DNA from 2 places in the Bacillus sp. NMTD17 genome. Region 2 is predicted to be linked to the other one. Evidence: a T-box and tRNA genes for the amino acid it is inferred to sense, from the RefSeq annotation. Region 2 holds a T-box; the other holds one or more tRNA genes.
What was found. A T-box is a leader RNA that pairs with one kind of tRNA and senses whether it is charged. The one in region 2 lies ahead of serS (serine--tRNA ligase), so its partner is inferred to be a tRNA-Ser.
Positions count from the first base shown of each region.

Region 1: it has a tRNA-Ser gene. The T-box ahead of serS (serine--tRNA ligase) is inferred to sense a tRNA for this amino acid. The anticodon was not compared.

Region 1 is NZ_PVRH01000004.1:346,705-355,469, forward strand. Features, by position in the region: gene C6347_RS13970 (thiamine pyrophosphate-dependent dehydrogenase E1 component subunit alpha) at 1-97, shown strand, start outside; gene C6347_RS13975 (alpha-ketoacid dehydrogenase subunit beta) at 118-1,155, shown strand; gene C6347_RS13980 (dihydrolipoamide acetyltransferase family protein) at 1,173-2,303, shown strand; gene lpdA (dihydrolipoyl dehydrogenase) at 2,322-3,701, shown strand; gene C6347_RS13990 (sigma-54-dependent Fis family transcriptional regulator) at 3,810-5,657, shown strand; tRNA gene C6347_RS13995 (tRNA-Asn) at 5,869-5,943, shown strand; tRNA gene C6347_RS14000 (tRNA-Ser) at 5,948-6,038, shown strand; tRNA gene C6347_RS14005 (tRNA-Glu) at 6,048-6,119, shown strand; tRNA gene C6347_RS14010 (tRNA-Gln) at 6,140-6,214, shown strand; tRNA gene C6347_RS14015 (tRNA-Lys) at 6,246-6,321, shown strand; tRNA gene C6347_RS14020 (tRNA-Leu) at 6,329-6,411, shown strand; tRNA gene C6347_RS14025 (tRNA-Leu) at 6,459-6,542, shown strand; gene C6347_RS14030 (ABC transporter ATP-binding protein) at 7,314-8,765, shown strand, end outside.
Region 2 is NZ_PVRH01000010.1:570-9,334, reverse strand. Features, by position in the region: gene serS (serine--tRNA ligase) at 171-1,445, opposite strand; T-box leader at 1,495-1,711, opposite strand; gene pdxT (pyridoxal 5'-phosphate synthase glutaminase subunit PdxT) at 1,765-2,355, opposite strand; gene pdxS (pyridoxal 5'-phosphate synthase lyase subunit PdxS) at 2,376-3,260, opposite strand; gene pdxR (MocR-like pyridoxine biosynthesis transcription factor PdxR) at 3,506-4,984, shown strand; gene C6347_RS18940 (D-alanyl-D-alanine carboxypeptidase family protein) at 5,026-6,351, opposite strand; gene guaB (IMP dehydrogenase) at 6,512-7,978, opposite strand; gene C6347_RS18930 (YaaC family protein) at 8,100-8,765, shown strand, end outside.

The sequences.
Region 1 (8,765 bases), on a different contig from region 2:
AGCAGAAGCGATAGATGAAGCCGTTAGATTCAGTGAAGAAAGTGAATATCCAGATCATACCGAATTACTGACCGATGTGTATGTTTCGTATCAATAAATCAGAAAGGGGAGAGGAAAATGACAAGAGAAATCAGCATGTCTAGTGCTTTGAATGAAGCGATTAAACTGGCAATGAGAAGAGACGAAGATGTCATTTTAATGGGGGAAGATGTTGCGGGAGGCGCTCATGTAGATCACTTACAGGATGATGAAGCATGGGGCGGAGTTCTTGGAGTAACAAAAGGAATCGTACAGGAGTTTGGACGTGAGCGTGTCCTAGACACACCGATTAGTGAAGCTGGCTATGTAGGCGCGGCCATGGCAGCTGCTTCAACAGGGCTAAGACCAATTGCGGAACTTATGTTTAATGATTTTATCGGTACTTGTCTGGACCAAGTGCTGAATCAAGGAGCAAAATTTCGATACATGTTTGGCGGAAAAGCAGAGGTGCCGATCACGATTAGAACGACACATGGGGCGGGTTTTAGAGCAGCAGCCCAGCATTCGCAAAGTTTGTATGCGTTATTTACAAGCATTCCTGGATTAAAAGTAGTTGTGCCTTCTTCACCTTATGATGCCAAAGGGCTGCTGCTGGCAGCCATCGAGGATCAGGACCCTGTCATCTTTTTTGAAGACAAGACGCTTTACAATATCACAGGAGATGTGCCGGAGAGGTATTACACATTGCCGCTTGGTAAAGCAGATGTGAAGAGAGAGGGTTCTGATGTAACCATCTTTGCAGTAGGCAAACAAGTGCATACAGCACTCGAAGCGGCAGAAGAGTTAGCTGCTCAAGGTATTGAAGCGGAAGTGATTGATCCAAGAAGCTTGTCGCCGCTCGATGAAGAGGCCATTCTGACTTCGGTAGAAAAAACAAATCGGCTTGTCATTGTGGATGAAGCAAATCCAAGGTGCGGAATTGCCGCAGATATCTCTTCTTTGATTGCAGATAAAGGATTCGATTTACTTGACGCTCCAATCAAAAAAGTGACGGCTCCTCATACACCAGTACCATTTTCACCACCTCTTGAAGATATATATCTGCCGACACCTGATAAGGTTGTGAACACCGTATTAGAGATGATTGGCAAGAGTCATGACAAGATCTTGAACTAAAGAAAGGAGAGAGGGAGATGGCTGTCGAAGTTGTGATGCCTAAATTGGGTATGTCGATGAAAGAAGGAACGGTATCTGTCTGGAATAAGGAGGTCGGTGAGACCGTAAATAAAGGGGAAAGCATTGCAAGCATCAACTCCGAAAAAATTGAAATGGAGATCGAATCACCTGCTGAAGGAACCATATTGGATATAAAAGTGTCTGAGGGAGAAGGTGTACCGCCTGGCACGGTCATTTGCTATATCGGTGAAGGAAATGAACAGGTGGAGGAAAAGAAAGAAAGAGACGTCCAGTCAAAACCAAAGAAAGAGAGAAAGAAAATCTCCCCTGTTGCTCGTAAAATTGCGAATAGCGCAAACCTAGACATTGATACGCTGGTGGGGACAGGACCGGGGGGAAGAATTACGAAAGCGGATGTGCTTCATGCGCTTCCTGAACGGGCAGAGAAAAAACAAAATGAGACAGAGCATCAACCTGTTAACACGATGCGGAAAACAATTGCCTCAAGAATGATGGAAAGCCTGCAAACAAGTGCACAATTAACCATTACGATGAAAGCGGACGTGACAAAACTTACAAACTTACAACAACAGCTGAATGAAACAGCCATAGCCCGTCACGAGACAAAATTGACCATGACCGATTTTGTAGCCAAAGCAACGATCCTTTCATTACTCAAACACCCTGCGATGAACAGTCAATATCAAAATGAAAGAGTGGAAACTTTTGAGTGTGTTCATCTTGGGATAGCTGCTGCTTTAGAAAACGGCTTAGCTGTGCCAGTTATTCGACATGCGGAGAGACTAGCGCTCATTGAGCTAGCGAAGACCATCAAATTGTATGGCAAAAAAGCACGTGAAGGCAAACTTCTTCACGATGAAATCGAAGGCTCTACCTTTACGATCACCAACCTAGGTGCATATGGTGTAGAGCATTTCACTCCGATTTTGAATCCGCCGGAAGCCGGTATCCTTGGCGTCGGAACAATGTATGAAACCCCTGTTTATCGAGAGGATGAATTGTGCAAAGGGACCATCCTGCCACTCAGTCTTACGTTTGATCACCGCGTGCTGGACGGAGCGCCGGCATCCGCATTTTTATCAACGGTCAAAGCATATTTAGAAGAACCAATATCCATTCTTTTATAGGAAGAAGGTGAACGTATCATGACACTGGTCATTATAGGAGGCGGACCAGCAGGTTATGTGGCGGCCATAACAGCCGCCCGTTTTGGCAGGGAGGTTGTGTTAATTGATCAAGGTCAGCTGGGGGGTACCTGCCTCAATGAAGGCTGTATTCCGACGAAAGCGCTTTTGCAAAGCGCCGATATGTTTGAGCATGTGAAATCGGCTGTACATTTTGGAATTGAGCTTCCAGAACATGAGCCTGTCATCCAATGGGATGTCGTTCAAAAACGGAAACAGTCTGTCGTCAAGCAACTAACTGATGGCGTTCGCTACTTGATGAATAAAAACAAAATCAGCGTGTTGAATGGGAAGGCGTCATTTCTATCGGCACACGAGCTATTGGTAGAAAGTGAAGGGAAGTCTGAAATCATTCAAGCAAAACAAATCATTATTGCATCAGGGGCAGCGCCTGCTGCTTTACCTTTTGCACCTTTTGATGGGGAATGGATCATTCACAGCAAGGATGCCATGTCACTTTCTTCGATACCAGATTCGCTTTGTATTATTGGGGGAGGGGTGATCGGCTGTGAGTTTGCAAGCATATTTAGCAGAATGGGGACAAAAGTTGTCATGGTTGAGCGAGCGGTGCACATCTTACCTGAAGAAGATCGTGATATAGCACAATGTCTTCACGAGCAACTTGAAGAAACGGGTGTAGACATTTTGACGTCCGCCGCAGTCAAACAGCTTGATTCTTCTTCAAGAAAAGTAGTGGTAGAGAAAAATCAAGGAGAGCAGTGTGAAATCCAGTCTGATCGTTGCTTAGTGGCAATTGGCAGAACTCCGCAGCTTGGAGAGTTGAATCTTGATCAGGTCGGCATTGAATTTGACAGAAACGGAATCTACGTCAATGAACATATGCAAACCAATCTCCCGCATATCTATGCGTGCGGTGATGTGACAGGTGGGGTCCAGCTTGCTCATACTGCTTTTCATGAAGGAACGGTTGCGGCATCCCATGCATCAGGTGAACATGTAAAAGTCAATGAACAAGTGATTCCAAGATGCCTCTACACCTCTCCAGAAATCGCCAGTGTTGGTTTAAATGAAGAGAGTGCTAGAAAACAATATGAGGAGATTCGGATAGGGACATGTGCATTTTCTGCAAATGGAAAAGCGTTAATATTAAATCAACCAGCCGGTCAAGTAAAGGTCATTGTAGAACCGCAATATCAAGAAATTTTAGGTGTATCAATCATTGGACCGAATGCAACAGAACTGATTGGACAAGCGGCGGTGATGATGCATACAGAGCTGACCGCTGATACATTAGAGCAGTTTATTGCGGCACATCCGACACTTTCAGAGGCGATACACGAAGCCTTGCTGCAAACAATGGGACGAGCGGTGCACTGCTGAAAAAGACTCTATTTCTATCCGATTGACTTCTTGGGTTAGCCAATGTTAATTGAAAGCGCTTTTATAATTATCTATAATGAATAAAAAGCCCCCAGAGGAGAGGATGGAATGAATCCGACGCCTTGTTATTTAAATACGTGGAAACGTTTTGTTCGTGAAGGTTTGCTTGATCAGTCTCGTCTGAATAAGAGAGTGATGGAATCATGGCACAGGTGTAAACAGGCAAATGTTAATCCGTATTTAGATAAAGGACAGTCGTTGTTAGAAAAGGAATTATTCAGTGCCCAAAAAAAGAAATACTCATTATTCCTCAATGCTGCTCTTCCTTACTTAAATAAAATCAGTCAGCAATTAAAAGAATCTGACATGCTGGCCTTACTTATCGATGCAGACGGTTATGTGCTAAGTCTGACAGGAAGCCAAAGAACGATGGTAGAAGCAAGAAAAATTAATTTTATGGAGGGGTCGCGCTGGACCGAAACAGATGTAGGCACGAACGCTATTGGAACGGCACTCGTCATCGGGGAAGCTGTGACGATCAACGGAACTGAGCATTTTTCTGTCGCCTCTCACCATTGGAGTTGTTCAGCCGCTCCTATTCGTGATGCAGACGGTACGATCATAGGGGTGATTGATATCTCCTGTATGGCGGATAACAAGCACCCTTTTATGCTTGGAATGGCTTCAACAGTTGCTTATGCCATAGAGAGAGAAATTCAAGTCCAGCAAAAAAGGAGAGAGATGGAGCTGATCACTCATTGTCTCCAGCAGGTGGAAGCAGACGAACCGTATGTGGTCTGTAATGAAAAAAAGCAAATTGTTTCTGCAAGCAGGTCGATTAGAGAACGATTTTCTGACTGGTACGGAATGGATGTCGAGCGGCTTAAGGGTCATCCATTTGTTATCCGGGGAACGCAGATCATTCAATCAGAGCAAGATGGAAAGATGCTGGGCATGTCCCTTTCCCTTGAAGAAGCAGCGAAAAGCAACATCACCGTTTCTTTTGCTCAATTTCCCGGGGAATCTGGAACAAGTAAGGTGTTTCAACAGACGCTCAGTGAGATGAAGAGAGCGGCACAAACAGATGCCAATGTATATATTTGGGGCGAAACAGGTACAGGGAAGGAACTGGCCGCTAGGGCCATTCACTCAGCCAGTGAAAGGCATAGAGGACCGTTTATTGCTGTTAATTGCGGAGCCATTCCTGAAAGCCTGTTAGAAAGCGAATTATTTGGCTATGCTGAAGGGGCTTTTACAGGAGCAAAACGTCACGGAGCTAAAGGGAAGTTTGAACAAGCTCATAAAGGAACACTCTTTTTAGACGAAATTGGCGAAATCCCATATGCGATGCAAGTAGCACTTCTTCGGGTGATAGAAGAAAGGAAAGTCGTACCGCTCGGCGGGACACACGAAATCCCTTTGGATATTCGAATCATTACAGCGACTCACCGTAATATGAATGAACTACTGAAGGAAGGAAAAATACGAGAAGACTTGTATTACCGTCTTCATGTCTATCCGATCAACATCCCGCCGCTTAGAGAAAGAAAAGAAGACATTCGTGATTTATATCGTTATTACCAAAAGAAGTACCACTGGAATGCGGCGTTTCCTGAATCATTTTTTCGTAAGCTAGAAGCGTATCATTGGCCAGGAAACATACGAGAGCTTTTTAATCTGTTTGAACATCTAAGGGTCCTCTTTCCTAAAGGCGGATGGATTGGTGAATCGCAATATGTTTCAGTATTAGAGACGATTGATCAGAAAAAGCAGAAGCTGCATCCAGCAGAGTGTACCGAGAGTCCAAAAGAACTCACGTTTAGGGAGCGCATTCAAAAGCAAACAGTGATAGAAGCACTGCATAAAACAAAAGGTCATGTGTCAGAAGCAGCGAAGTTAGCAGGGGTGCCAAGAAGTACTTTTTATAAGTGGATGCGAAAGTTTAAGCTGTCTTAATCTCCTGAGGAAGGCTGCATCAAGGCCCTTGGTCTACGTGAAGAGGTCGGGGGCTTTCTGCCAAGTTAAACAAATGGCATGGAAAAAGGCTTGACTGTTATATTAGTATATGTTAAATTATAAAAGCCGTCGCAAATGGGCCAGGAATGAAACGCTTAAAAATTCTTGACACATTTTTCTGGCATATATATAATGAAACATGTCTTATTATTCCGCAGTAGCTCAGTGGTAGAGCTATCGGCTGTTAACCGATCGGTCGTAGGTTCGAGTCCTACCTGCGGAGCCATAATGGAGAAGTACTCAAGTGGCTGAAGAGGCGCCCCTGCTAAGGGTGTAGGTCGCGTAAGCGGCGCGAGGGTTCAAATCCCTCCTTCTCCGCCATTATTGTATGGCCCGTTGGTCAAGCGGTTAAGACACCGCCCTTTCACGGCGGTAACACGGGTTCGAATCCCGTACGGGTCATGTTTTGTTTTTTGATTCGTTGGGCTATAGCCAAGCGGTAAGGCAACGGACTTTGACTCCGTCATGCGTTGGTTCGAATCCAGCTAGCCCAGCCATTTTTTATATATGTTTTTCTGCATAGCAGATGAGCCATTAGCTCAGTTGGTAGAGCATCTGACTTTTAATCAGAGGGTCGAAGGTTCGAGTCCTTCATGGCTCACCATTGTCACGCGGGTGTGGCGGAATTGGCAGACGCGCTAGACTTAGGATCTAGTGTCTTTATGACGTGGGGGTTCAAGTCCCTTCACCCGCATTGTTTTTCAAACAGTGCACTTATGAATATATGAGCACATCATACACGCGGTCGTGGCGGAATGGCAGACGCGCTAGGTTGAGGGCCTAGTGGGTGAATAACCCGTGGAGGTTCAAGTCCTCTCGGCCGCATCTAAGAAACCAAAGGTTGTAGACCTTTGGTTTTTTTGTGCTCTTTTTTATTAAGAAAGCTATCACAAATAACTCCTAAAATGTGAAAACATATTGATTTAAACTCTATTTTCTATTTAAGAACTGCTACTATAAAACCTTGTGTAAAACTAGAAAATTGGAAATATCGTAAAGTTTCAAAATTCAGATATTCGTTCGTTATATACTGTAGGAACAACAGTAACTATTGAAGGTCAATCTCTTATATCTTCAGCTAGTATAACTTCTGTTTAATCAACCTTCCTGTAAGCATCATCAGTGCAGATTTACGCAATAATTAACCTGTTGACCGATTGTAAATATGGATTTAAGATACTTTAAATATTGTATCTCGTCAAACAATTTTATGAGTTCTTCCAGGCAACATTAGACAATATATTTTTATAATTGTGGTTTGTTTAGAGGAACTACGTGATAATATATTGATCAAGATTATAGTCATAGTACAAATGGCGATTACATAAAGACGTTAGAAATATATACATATTCTATTGAAAAGAAATATACACATCTGGGTTTGAGGTATCATTTATCAAATGATATATTTTCTGGTTCTGGTTCATTAGGATAGTTAATCGTAATATAAAAAATACTAATTATATGGAGCTACCTGTGATGAACATTAATATATATGAGTCTAACTCTTAATTTTTTATTTATGACTTTTGATTGAAATGTAAGATAGATACTTTGTGGTGAATGTGGATAGTCTATAGCAGAAAGGATATTATTATGAAACCTAAAAATCCCTTATTCTTTTTATTACGTAAAATAAAACTGCCATTATTATTAATTTTATTTGCTATAACTATTTCATCTGTAGGGAGTATTAGTGGTTTGTTTATACCTCTATTTACTGGTAAAGTTGTTGATAAATTTTCTGAGAACACTTTTAATTTGGGATTTATAGCGCTTTTTTTATGTATGTTTCTAATAAATGCGGTCTTGAGTGGTATTGGTTTATATTTGCTCAGTAAAATTGGAGAAAAAATGATTATGGCAATTCGTTATATGCTGTGGGAGCATATAATAAAATTAAAAATCCCTTTCTTTGATAATAATGAGAGTGGTTCAATAATGAGTCGTATCACAGAAGATACTAATGTTATCAACGCTTTTGTATCTCAAAAATTACCGAATATAATCCCTTCTATAATAACTGTTTTAGGCTCTATTATTATCTTATTGAGAATGGATTGGCAAATGACTCTAATAACACTTATTATAGTGCCTATATTTTTAGCCATAATTATACCTTTAGGGGGAATGGTGAGAAAAATCTCAAAAGCAGCACAATCAGAAGCAGCTAGCTTTAGCGGATTATTAGGTCGTGTCTTAACCGAAATACGTTTAGTAAAGATATCGAATACTGAAAGTTTAGAATTAAAAAATGCTCATAGTAATCTTTTTGAAATATATAAATTAGGGTTAAAAGAAGCCAAAATCATTTCAATTATACAACCATTAACTAGCTTTATTCTTTTACTGACTATAGGAATTATTCTGGGATTTGGTGGTATAAGGGTTTCAACGGGGGCAATATCTGCAGGTACTCTAGTAGCTATGATTTTCTATGTAATACAATTATCTGGCCCTCTTACTAATTTTTCAACCCTACTTACGGATTACCAACGAGCGATAGGAGCTAGCCAGAGATTGAGCGAAATATTACTCGAACATAAAGAAGAACTAGATTCTAATAGACATGTTTCAAATATTGATTTCAGTAATAGAAATTTGAAATTTTCAAGCGTTAGTTTCAAGTTTGATGATAAACAGATTTTGAATAAAATAACTTTTGATATCCCAAGTAGAAAGGTTACTGCTTTTGTAGGTCCGTCTGGTTCTGGTAAAAGTACTATTTTCAATTTAATTGCACGATTATATGAATTGCCTTTGAGCAATGGGAGCATATCACTTGGAGGAATACCCATTAATGAATTTAATCTATCAGATTGGCGAAATAAAATTGGCTACGTAATGCAAACTAACGCGATGATAAATGGCACGATAAAAGATAATATAGTGTACGGCATTAAAAAAGAAATTAGTGAAGAAGAAATCATAAAATATTCTCAATTGTCTAATTGCCACGAATTTGTTACTTTGTTAGACAAAGGGTATGATACAATAATTGGAGAAAAAGGATTAAAGTTGTCAGGAGGTCAACGTCAACGAATTGAC
Region 2 (8,765 bases):
AAGAATACTTTCATCTAGAACTTTTCTAATTAATTGAGCCATTTCAACATAATAGTCAAGCCTATTCAAGGTTATTCCTTCTTTCCTAGAAGCTTTTATTTTTTTATCGGCTAAATTTAGGAAAACTGTAGGACTTTTGGTAAAAAGAAATAAGATGCCATAGCGGCATCTTATTTCATCACTTCTTTATTTCCCATATAAGGACGCAGTACTTCAGGAATAATTACTGTGCCGTCCTCTTGTTGATAGTTTTCTAAAATGGCCGCCACGGTTCTTCCTACTGCTAAACCAGATCCATTTAACGTGTGGACATGCTCTGGCTTCGCTTTAGGCTCTGGACGGAATCGAATGTTTGCGCGTCTTGCTTGGAATGCTTCGAAGTTACTGCAAGAAGAAATTTCACGATACGTATCTTGGCTCGGAATCCATACTTCGATGTCGTATTTCTTCGCAGCCGTGAAGCCTAAATCTCCCGTACACATGCTCATGACACGGTATGGCAGGTTTAATAGCTGTAGGACTTTTTCTGCTTGATTTGTTAGTTTCTCTAATTCTTCATAAGAATCTTCAGGTCTAACAAATTTCACAAGCTCTACCTTATTAAATTGGTGCTGACGGATGAGTCCGCGTGTATCTCTTCCGGCAGATCCAGCCTCTGATCTAAAGCAAGCACTGAATGCTGCATAATTGATTGGCAACTGTTCCCCTTCAAGGATTTCGTCACGGTGCATGTTGGTAATCGGCACTTCAGCTGTTGGAATGAGGAAATAATCTTCTTCTCGGATTTTAAAGGCATCCTCTTCGAATTTTGGAAGCTGCCCAGTCCCTGTCATGCTAGCTCTATTGACCATGTAAGGTGGGAGCACTTCAGTAAAACCAAACTCATCGACATGTAGATCGAGCATAAAGTTATATAGTGCGCGCTCTAAGCGTGCGCCAAGCCCTTTATAAAAAACGAATCGGCTTCCTGTGACTTTTCCTGCGCGTTCAAAATCAAGAATGTTTAGCTCATCCGCTACATCCCAATGTGGTTTTGGCTCAAATGAGAAGGCCGGCTGTTCGCCCCATTTTCTCACTTCCACGTTGTCATCTTCTGTTTCCCCAACCGGTACAGTGTCATGAGGGATATTCGGAATAGAGAAGAGGATGTGCTGCAAGCTTTCTTCTACTGTTCTTAGCTCATCATCCAGCTTTTTAATCTCATCTCCTACCTCACGCATTTCTTGAATAATGTGATCGGCATCTTTCTTTTCTCTTTTTAGAACGGCCACTTGCTGTGATACTTCATTTCTTCGGCTCTTTAATTCTTCTGTTTTCCCGATTAGTTCTCTTCTTTTTTGATCCAGTTCACCAAACTTATCAAAATCCGCTAAATCTTCGCCTCGGTGTGCTAATTTTTCTTTGATTTGATCAAAGTCCGTGCGCAGTTGTTTAATATCCAGCATGTGTAACACTCCTTTTTTTATCGAAAAATAAAAAGAGCCCTCATCCCATGAAAGGGACGAGAGCTCTCGCGTTGCCACCCTGATTGAAAACATGCAGAAGCATGCTTTCCTCTTTCCTCTGTAACGGTATCACCGTAAATGCTTACTTCTCGTGTTTCAGCATTTCGCTCAAGGATGGATTCAGACTGCATCTTTCACCGATTCGCACCAACCATCGGCTCTCTGAGAAAGAGGGGCTTCTTACTATTTCCCGTCAACGCTTTTTCGATCTTTGATTGTGATTTTAATGTACTATAAGTTTTATCTCTTTTCAACCGTTTTATACAGCGAGCTTTGTTTTGTAAGACTTCACCATTTCAACAAACAGCTGTGTTAACCGGTGATCGTCTGTCAGCTCTGGATGAAAAGAACAGCCTAAGATATTGTTTTCTTTAGCCATCACAATCCTGCCATCATATTCAGCCATGATTTCTACGCTCACATCTGCGCTGATGATATGAGGCGCACGGATGAACACCCCTGTAAACGGCGCATCCAGCCCTTTTACTTCTAGATCTGCTTCAAAGCTGTCTACCTGTCTGCCAAATGAATTCCGTGCAACAGATACATTTAACAATCCAAGATGGGCATCTTCTCGATCTTCAATATATTTTGCCAGCATAATCAAACCGGCACATGTCCCGAAAATCGGTTTCCCTTCTGCAGCGAACGCTTTAATCGGTTCAATGAATTGGTACGTATCCATGAGTCTCCTCATCGTCGTGCTTTCTCCACCAGGGATAATAAGACCGTCAACGGATGCTAGCTCTTCTGCTCGTTTAATGATCTTACCTTCTGCATCGCAGGCTTCAATCGATTGAATATGCTCTCTCACGGCTCCTTGAAGCCCTAGTACACCAATTGTTAGCATGTTCATTTGCGCTCCCTTAATTACCAGCCACGCTCTTGCATACGCTCTTCTGGCAGTAGATTTGAGATTTCAATTCCTTTCATGGCTGTTCCAAGCTCTTTTGAAAGTTCTGCAATGAGACGGTAATCTGTGAAGTGAGTCGTTGCTTCAACAATCGCTTTTGCAAATTTCGCCGGATTGTCTGATTTAAAAATACCAGATCCAACAAATACACCGTCTGCTCCAAGCTGCATCATTAACGCAGCATCTGCTGGTGTCGCAACGCCTCCAGCTGCAAAGTTAACAACTGGGAGCTTGCCGTCTTTTTTGATTTGAAGCAATAATTCATAAGGTGCTCCTAGGTTCTTGGCTTCTGTCATCAGTTCATCTTCACTCATTGCTGCTACTTTACGAATCTGAGCATTGACCTTTCTCATATGACGGACAGCTTCTACAATGTTGCCTGTCCCAGGTTCCCCTTTCGTACGAAGCATCGAAGCGCCTTCTGCGATACGGCGGGTTGCTTCACCTAAGTCACGGCAACCACAGACAAAAGGTACTGTGTATTCATTTTTATTTAAATGGAATTCCTCATCTGCGGGCGTCAGCACTTCACTCTCATCGATATAATCAACACCAAGTGCTTCAAGAACACGAGCCTCGACGATGTGGCCGATACGTGCTTTTGCCATGACTGGAATCGTTACAGCATTTTGTACTTCCTCTACGATTCTTGGGTCTGCCATACGGGCTACACCGCCGGCTGCACGGATATCAGCTGGTACTCGTTCTAGTGCCATAACTGCCACCGCACCTGCTTCTTCTGCGATCTTTGCCTGTTCAGCATTGACGACATCCATAATGACGCCACCCTTTTGCATTTCTGCCATTCCACGTTTCACTCGTTCAGTTCCCTTATTGCTCACAATAGTTTCCTCCCATTTGTCAATTCGATTGATTTACCTCTTTATCATACAAGCGAGACAGTATAACAATAAAGAGAATAGTATAACAATTCAATCAGCCGACAAAAAAGCCTAAACCCTTGTATATAAACGTTTTCTGGCTAAAAATAAGTCATTTTTTCTTTGAAGTGTGATTTACATGCTATAATGCAACTATAACAATTCAAATTCATGTATAACAATTTTGCACTCAATGGAGGTTTCTCATGCATATTGATATCCATCGACATTCTGATACATCGCTTTCGAATCAGATTTACTTTTCGATCATTGATCATATCCAATCGGGTTTGCTTCAGCAGGGAGATAAGCTGCCAACTGTACGTGATTTAGCAAAGCAGCTGAATGTGAGTCTTGTCACGGCAGCAAAGGCATACACACGGCTGAAGGACGACGGATATTTAACGACTGTGCAAGGTAAAGGGACGTTTGTGGATGAGCTGCAAAAGCAGTCAGATATTCCGGTTCCGTCATCTACCTCTTTTGATTGGCAGTTATCCATTCCGGATTATTTACCACGGTCTCAATTTGCTCAGTATCACTATGTCGAAGAAGCGATCAACCTTTCTTCCTCTATGATTGATCCAGGGCTTTTGCCAAACCGGTATTTAGAAAAAGAAATGCAGCATGTACTAGCCAGACATCCTCAAATCATGTCGAAGTATGGGGAAATTCAAGGGGATCTTCAGCTTAGGCAAGTCATTCAGTCTTTTTTAGAAAAGCTGGGTGTGCCTTCTACTCCTGAAAATATTCTTGTAACTAGTGGTTCTCAGCAAGGGCTTGATTTGGTCGCACGTGCGTTTATCGGTCCTGATGATGTAGTTGTCATGGAAGCACCGACTTATCCAGGCGCCATTGATGTCTTTATGGGCAGAGGGGCAAGAATTATTACAGTCCCTGTTGATCATGAAGGCATGAACATGAAGCAGCTTCAAAGTATTTGTGATAAATATAAACCAAAGCTCATCTACACGATTCCTACTTTTCACAGTCCGACAGGGGCCAGTATGTCAATGAAACGCAGAAAACAACTTCTCTTACTGGCTCAAAGTATTGATTGTCTCATTGTAGAGGATGATCCTTATCGTGAGCTTTATTTCGAAAAGAAGCCGCCAGCACCTATCAAAAGTCTTGATCATGATGGACACGTCATTTATTTGCGAGGATTAAGTAAAACACTGGCTCCAGGATGCAGAATTGGGATTATCACCGCCTTAGGCTCGATATTTAATCGTTTATTAGCTGCAAAGGCCAATAATGATTTAGGCAGCCCTCTTCTCACACAAAAAGCCATTCTGCCATTTCTGACTTCGAAGAAGATGATTGATCATACGAAAAAGCTGAGAACCGCCTTGAAGGTGAGACGTGATTTAATGATAGATGTATTAACGAAGCATGCACCAAAAGATGTGACGTGGCAAATTCCTCAGGGCGGGCTCAATTTATGGCTTAGCTTTCCTTCCTGGGTCGATACACGTGCACTGCTGCATGAGGCACGTAAGCAGCAAATTACCTTTCTGCCTGGCTCTGTGTGCTATCCTGGAGAGCCGAAGCAAAACTATATCCGCCTCAGCTTTTCTTATGTGAATGAAAAAGCACTGACCGAGGGCGTGGAAAAGTTATGTGGTATTTTTCAGCTAGCCTTGTCCACTCCTCAAAATCAAAAACAATCGCTTTTCTTTTAACGATAAAAAAACTGCTCTCTATGCATGAGAGCAGTTTTTTATTAGAACCAACCTTTTACTGTGTCAACGATTCCGCCCCAAATGCCAGCGAAGAATCCACCTACACTACGCATTGCAAGGATGAACCAGTTTGCTTTTTCATCGCCTGTTTTCGTTATAAGCTCAACACCTGATTGATCTTTATTCAAATAGCCGTAGTCCTTCTCATCACCAGAATAAGAAGTCGTCAGCATGCCAACCTTCGTTCCTTTTTTAATAGGAGCTTCTAGTTTCTTTTTCTCGATATTTACTTTTGCTTTAAAGCTCTTTTCGTCGCCATTTTTTACTGGCACAGAGAAAGCTTCTTTCGTGACGACAGGTACTTCTTTGTCTTTGCCTTTATCGACTTCGATGTTTTCATGTCCTTTGATCTGTTGACCTTTTTTGTACATTTCTTTCATCGTGAAGTTTTTAAATGCATAGTCGAACAGTTTTTTCGCCACGTCGAAACGTGCTGTATGAAGATTACCTTTTGCATTCAAGATCACAGCAATGACACGCATGTCACCTTGTTTAGCGGTACCTGTGAAGCTAGAACCAGCTGAATCCGTAGAGCCTGTTTTCAGACCGTCTACACCTTCATATTCCTTCACAAGTCCTTTAAGCATGAAGTTCCAGTTAGGCATGTCCATTTCATCGTCTGTGCCTTCTCTGAACTTTGTTTTCGCGATACTTGATGTTTCAAGAATTTCTGGATGGTCTTTGATGAGATGCTGTGCAAGCAATGCCATATCTTTCGCAGATACTTCACTTTCTTCATCAGGACCTGTACCTTTTGGCTGTTTGCCATGTAAATCTTTATTTTCTAGTCCAGTTGCATTCACGAATTTGTAGTTAGTTAAACCAAGTTCTTTCGCTTTTGCGTTCATTTTTTCAACGAACTTCGATTCTGATCCAGCGATCACTTCTGCTAAGCCAATCGCTGCTGCATTTGCCGAATAAATAGCCGTTGCTTGATAAAGTTCTTTCACTGTATACGAGCCATCTTTTCTCAAAGGAACGTTTGATAAACTGCGGTCCTGAGAAATTTCGTATACATAATCATCTGGCGTATACGTTTGATCCCATTTCACTTTGCCTTCAGCAATCGCCTCTAGTAATAGATACTCTGTCATCATCTTTGCCATACTTGCAATAGGCAGTCTTTGTTCTGCGTTTTTACTATAAAGAATTTTACCTGTAGAAGCTTCAATTAGGATTGCTGCTTTCGCATTCACATTGAATGGATCTTCAGCTGCTTTTGCTTTGGACATTGGTGTAAATGCTGTCACAATCAATGCCAGTGCAAGGATAGAGACCATAAGCTGTTTCAACATCTTGCTGTTCAATCGTCATACCTCCGTATTCATCTTTTTTCGACGTATTTCATATATATTTAATCCACAAGGGCTTATTTCAACACAACAGTATAAATTTTATCACAATAAAGACAAAAAAAATAGACAGAGTCATAGACCCTGTCAAATGTAATTTGATTGTCACAATTTATCAAGAAATTGTGTAGTTTGGTGATTCTTTTGTAATTTGTACATCATGTGGATGACTCTCACGAAGTCCTGCACCAGTCATGCGAATGAACTGTGCATCTTCTCTAAGTGAGCGTAAGTCCTGTGTTCCACAATAGCCCATACCAGAACGGATACCGCCAACGAGTTGATACACTGTATCAACGACTGGCCCTTTGTATGGTGTACGGCCTTCAATACCTTCTGGAACGAATTTTTTATTATCTTCTTGGAAGTAACGATCTTTACTTCCTTTTTCCATTGCAGCGACTGAACCCATACCGCGATAAACTTTGAAGCGTCTACCTTGGAAAATTTCTGTGTCTCCTGGGCTTTCAGATGTACCAGCTAGAAGGCTTCCAAGCATTACAGCATGTCCACCAGATGCTAGAGCTTTTACGATATCACCTGAATATTTAATTCCACCATCTGCAATAATAGCTTTACCATGTTTTCTTGCTTCTGTTGCACAGTCATAGATTGCTGTGATTTGTGGTACACCAACACCTGCAACAACACGTGTTGTACAAATAGACCCTGGTCCGATACCGACTTTCACAATATCTGCTCCTGCTTCAAATAATGCTTTAGTTGCTTCGGCTGTTGCAACATTACCAGCAATGATATTAAGAGAAGGATACGTTTCACGGATTTTCGATACAGTGTTAAGAACACCTTGTGAATGACCATGTGCAGTATCAATGACAACGACATCCACATTGGCTTCGACTAATTTTCTCACACGAGTCATTGTATCGCCAGTGACACCAACAGCAGCACCAACAATTAAACGGCCATGTGCATCTTTAGAGGAGTTAGGGAATTCGATCACTTTTTCAATATCTTTGATGGTGATGAGACCTTTTAACGTTCCTTCGTCATCTAAAAGAGGTAATTTTTCAATTTTATATTGCTGTAGGATTTTTTCAGCTTCTTCTAACGTCGTACCTACAGAAGCTGTCACAAGTTCCTCTTTTGTCATCACGTCGCTAATCTTCATTGAATAATCCGAAATAAAACGAAGGTCACGGTTCGTAATAATACCAACAAGCTTTTGATCTTCTTCGTTATTTACAATCGGTACACCTGAAATACGGTATTTACCCATTAGGTGCTCTGCATCAAATACTTGATGCTCAGGTGTTAAGAAGAATGGATTTGTAATAACGCCGCGCTCTGAACGTTTTACTTTATCCACTTGTTCTGCTTGTTGCTCAATAGACATGTTCTTATGAATGATACCAAGACCACCTTGACGTGCCATTGCAATCGCCATTTGTGATTCCGTCACCGTGTCCATTCCTGCACTGATAATTGGAATGTTTAGTTTTAATGTGCTTGTTAACTCAACTGATAAATCGACATCACGCGGAAGTACTTCAGACTTAGCTGGAACAAGCAAAACATCGTCAAACGTCAAACCTTCTTTTGAAAATTTACTTTCCCACATTAGTAAATCCCCCTCTTTTCGGCAAAATATTATATGTAGATTATCAACTAGGAAACAGCATGTCAAGGAAGCAACAAACAGTTGCAATTTTTAGAAAATATAAAGAGAGTTGAGGAAGAAGATGAAAAGTTCAGGATGGAAGGATTTAAAACGTTTTTACTCACTCGAAACTTCCCAAAAGTTTCTATATCAACAATATGAGAAACGGAGCATTCAAGATGCAAACCAGCAAGCCTATAAAAACTGTGAACGGTTTATTTACTTTTTAAAGCATGGCCATACGTTCTATGAACAGGCAGCTATCGCTCCACTCGAACTGAAGCCCATTTTATTATTTTATGGAATGGCTCAGTTGCTAAAGGCATGTTTACTGACAGTTGATCCTCACTATCCTTCTCAAACCTCTGTTTTGGCCCATGGCGTAACATCGAGAAAGAGAAAGAAACAGCATTACCGCTTTAGTGAAGATGAAGTGAAAATTCAGCGAAATGGACTATGCATGCATGTGTTAAAGCATCTATTTCATTTAAATGGTCTTGAAGATGAGCGATTTACGATGATTCATCTCCTTTCAAAGATACCTGAAATGAGTCATATTCTGGAGTTTCAAAAGCAGCCCTCGACATTAGTTAAAGTGGAAAAGGTTAATGGGATGATGATTCAAGATCATATTCCATTGCTTTATAACATGTCTGCTGAACGCTTTATTGAATACTTTGAGTTCCATACAAGTTGGAAACTCAAGCAAAGAGAAGCCAAAAAGCTGACGTTTGATGTAGCTCTAGAA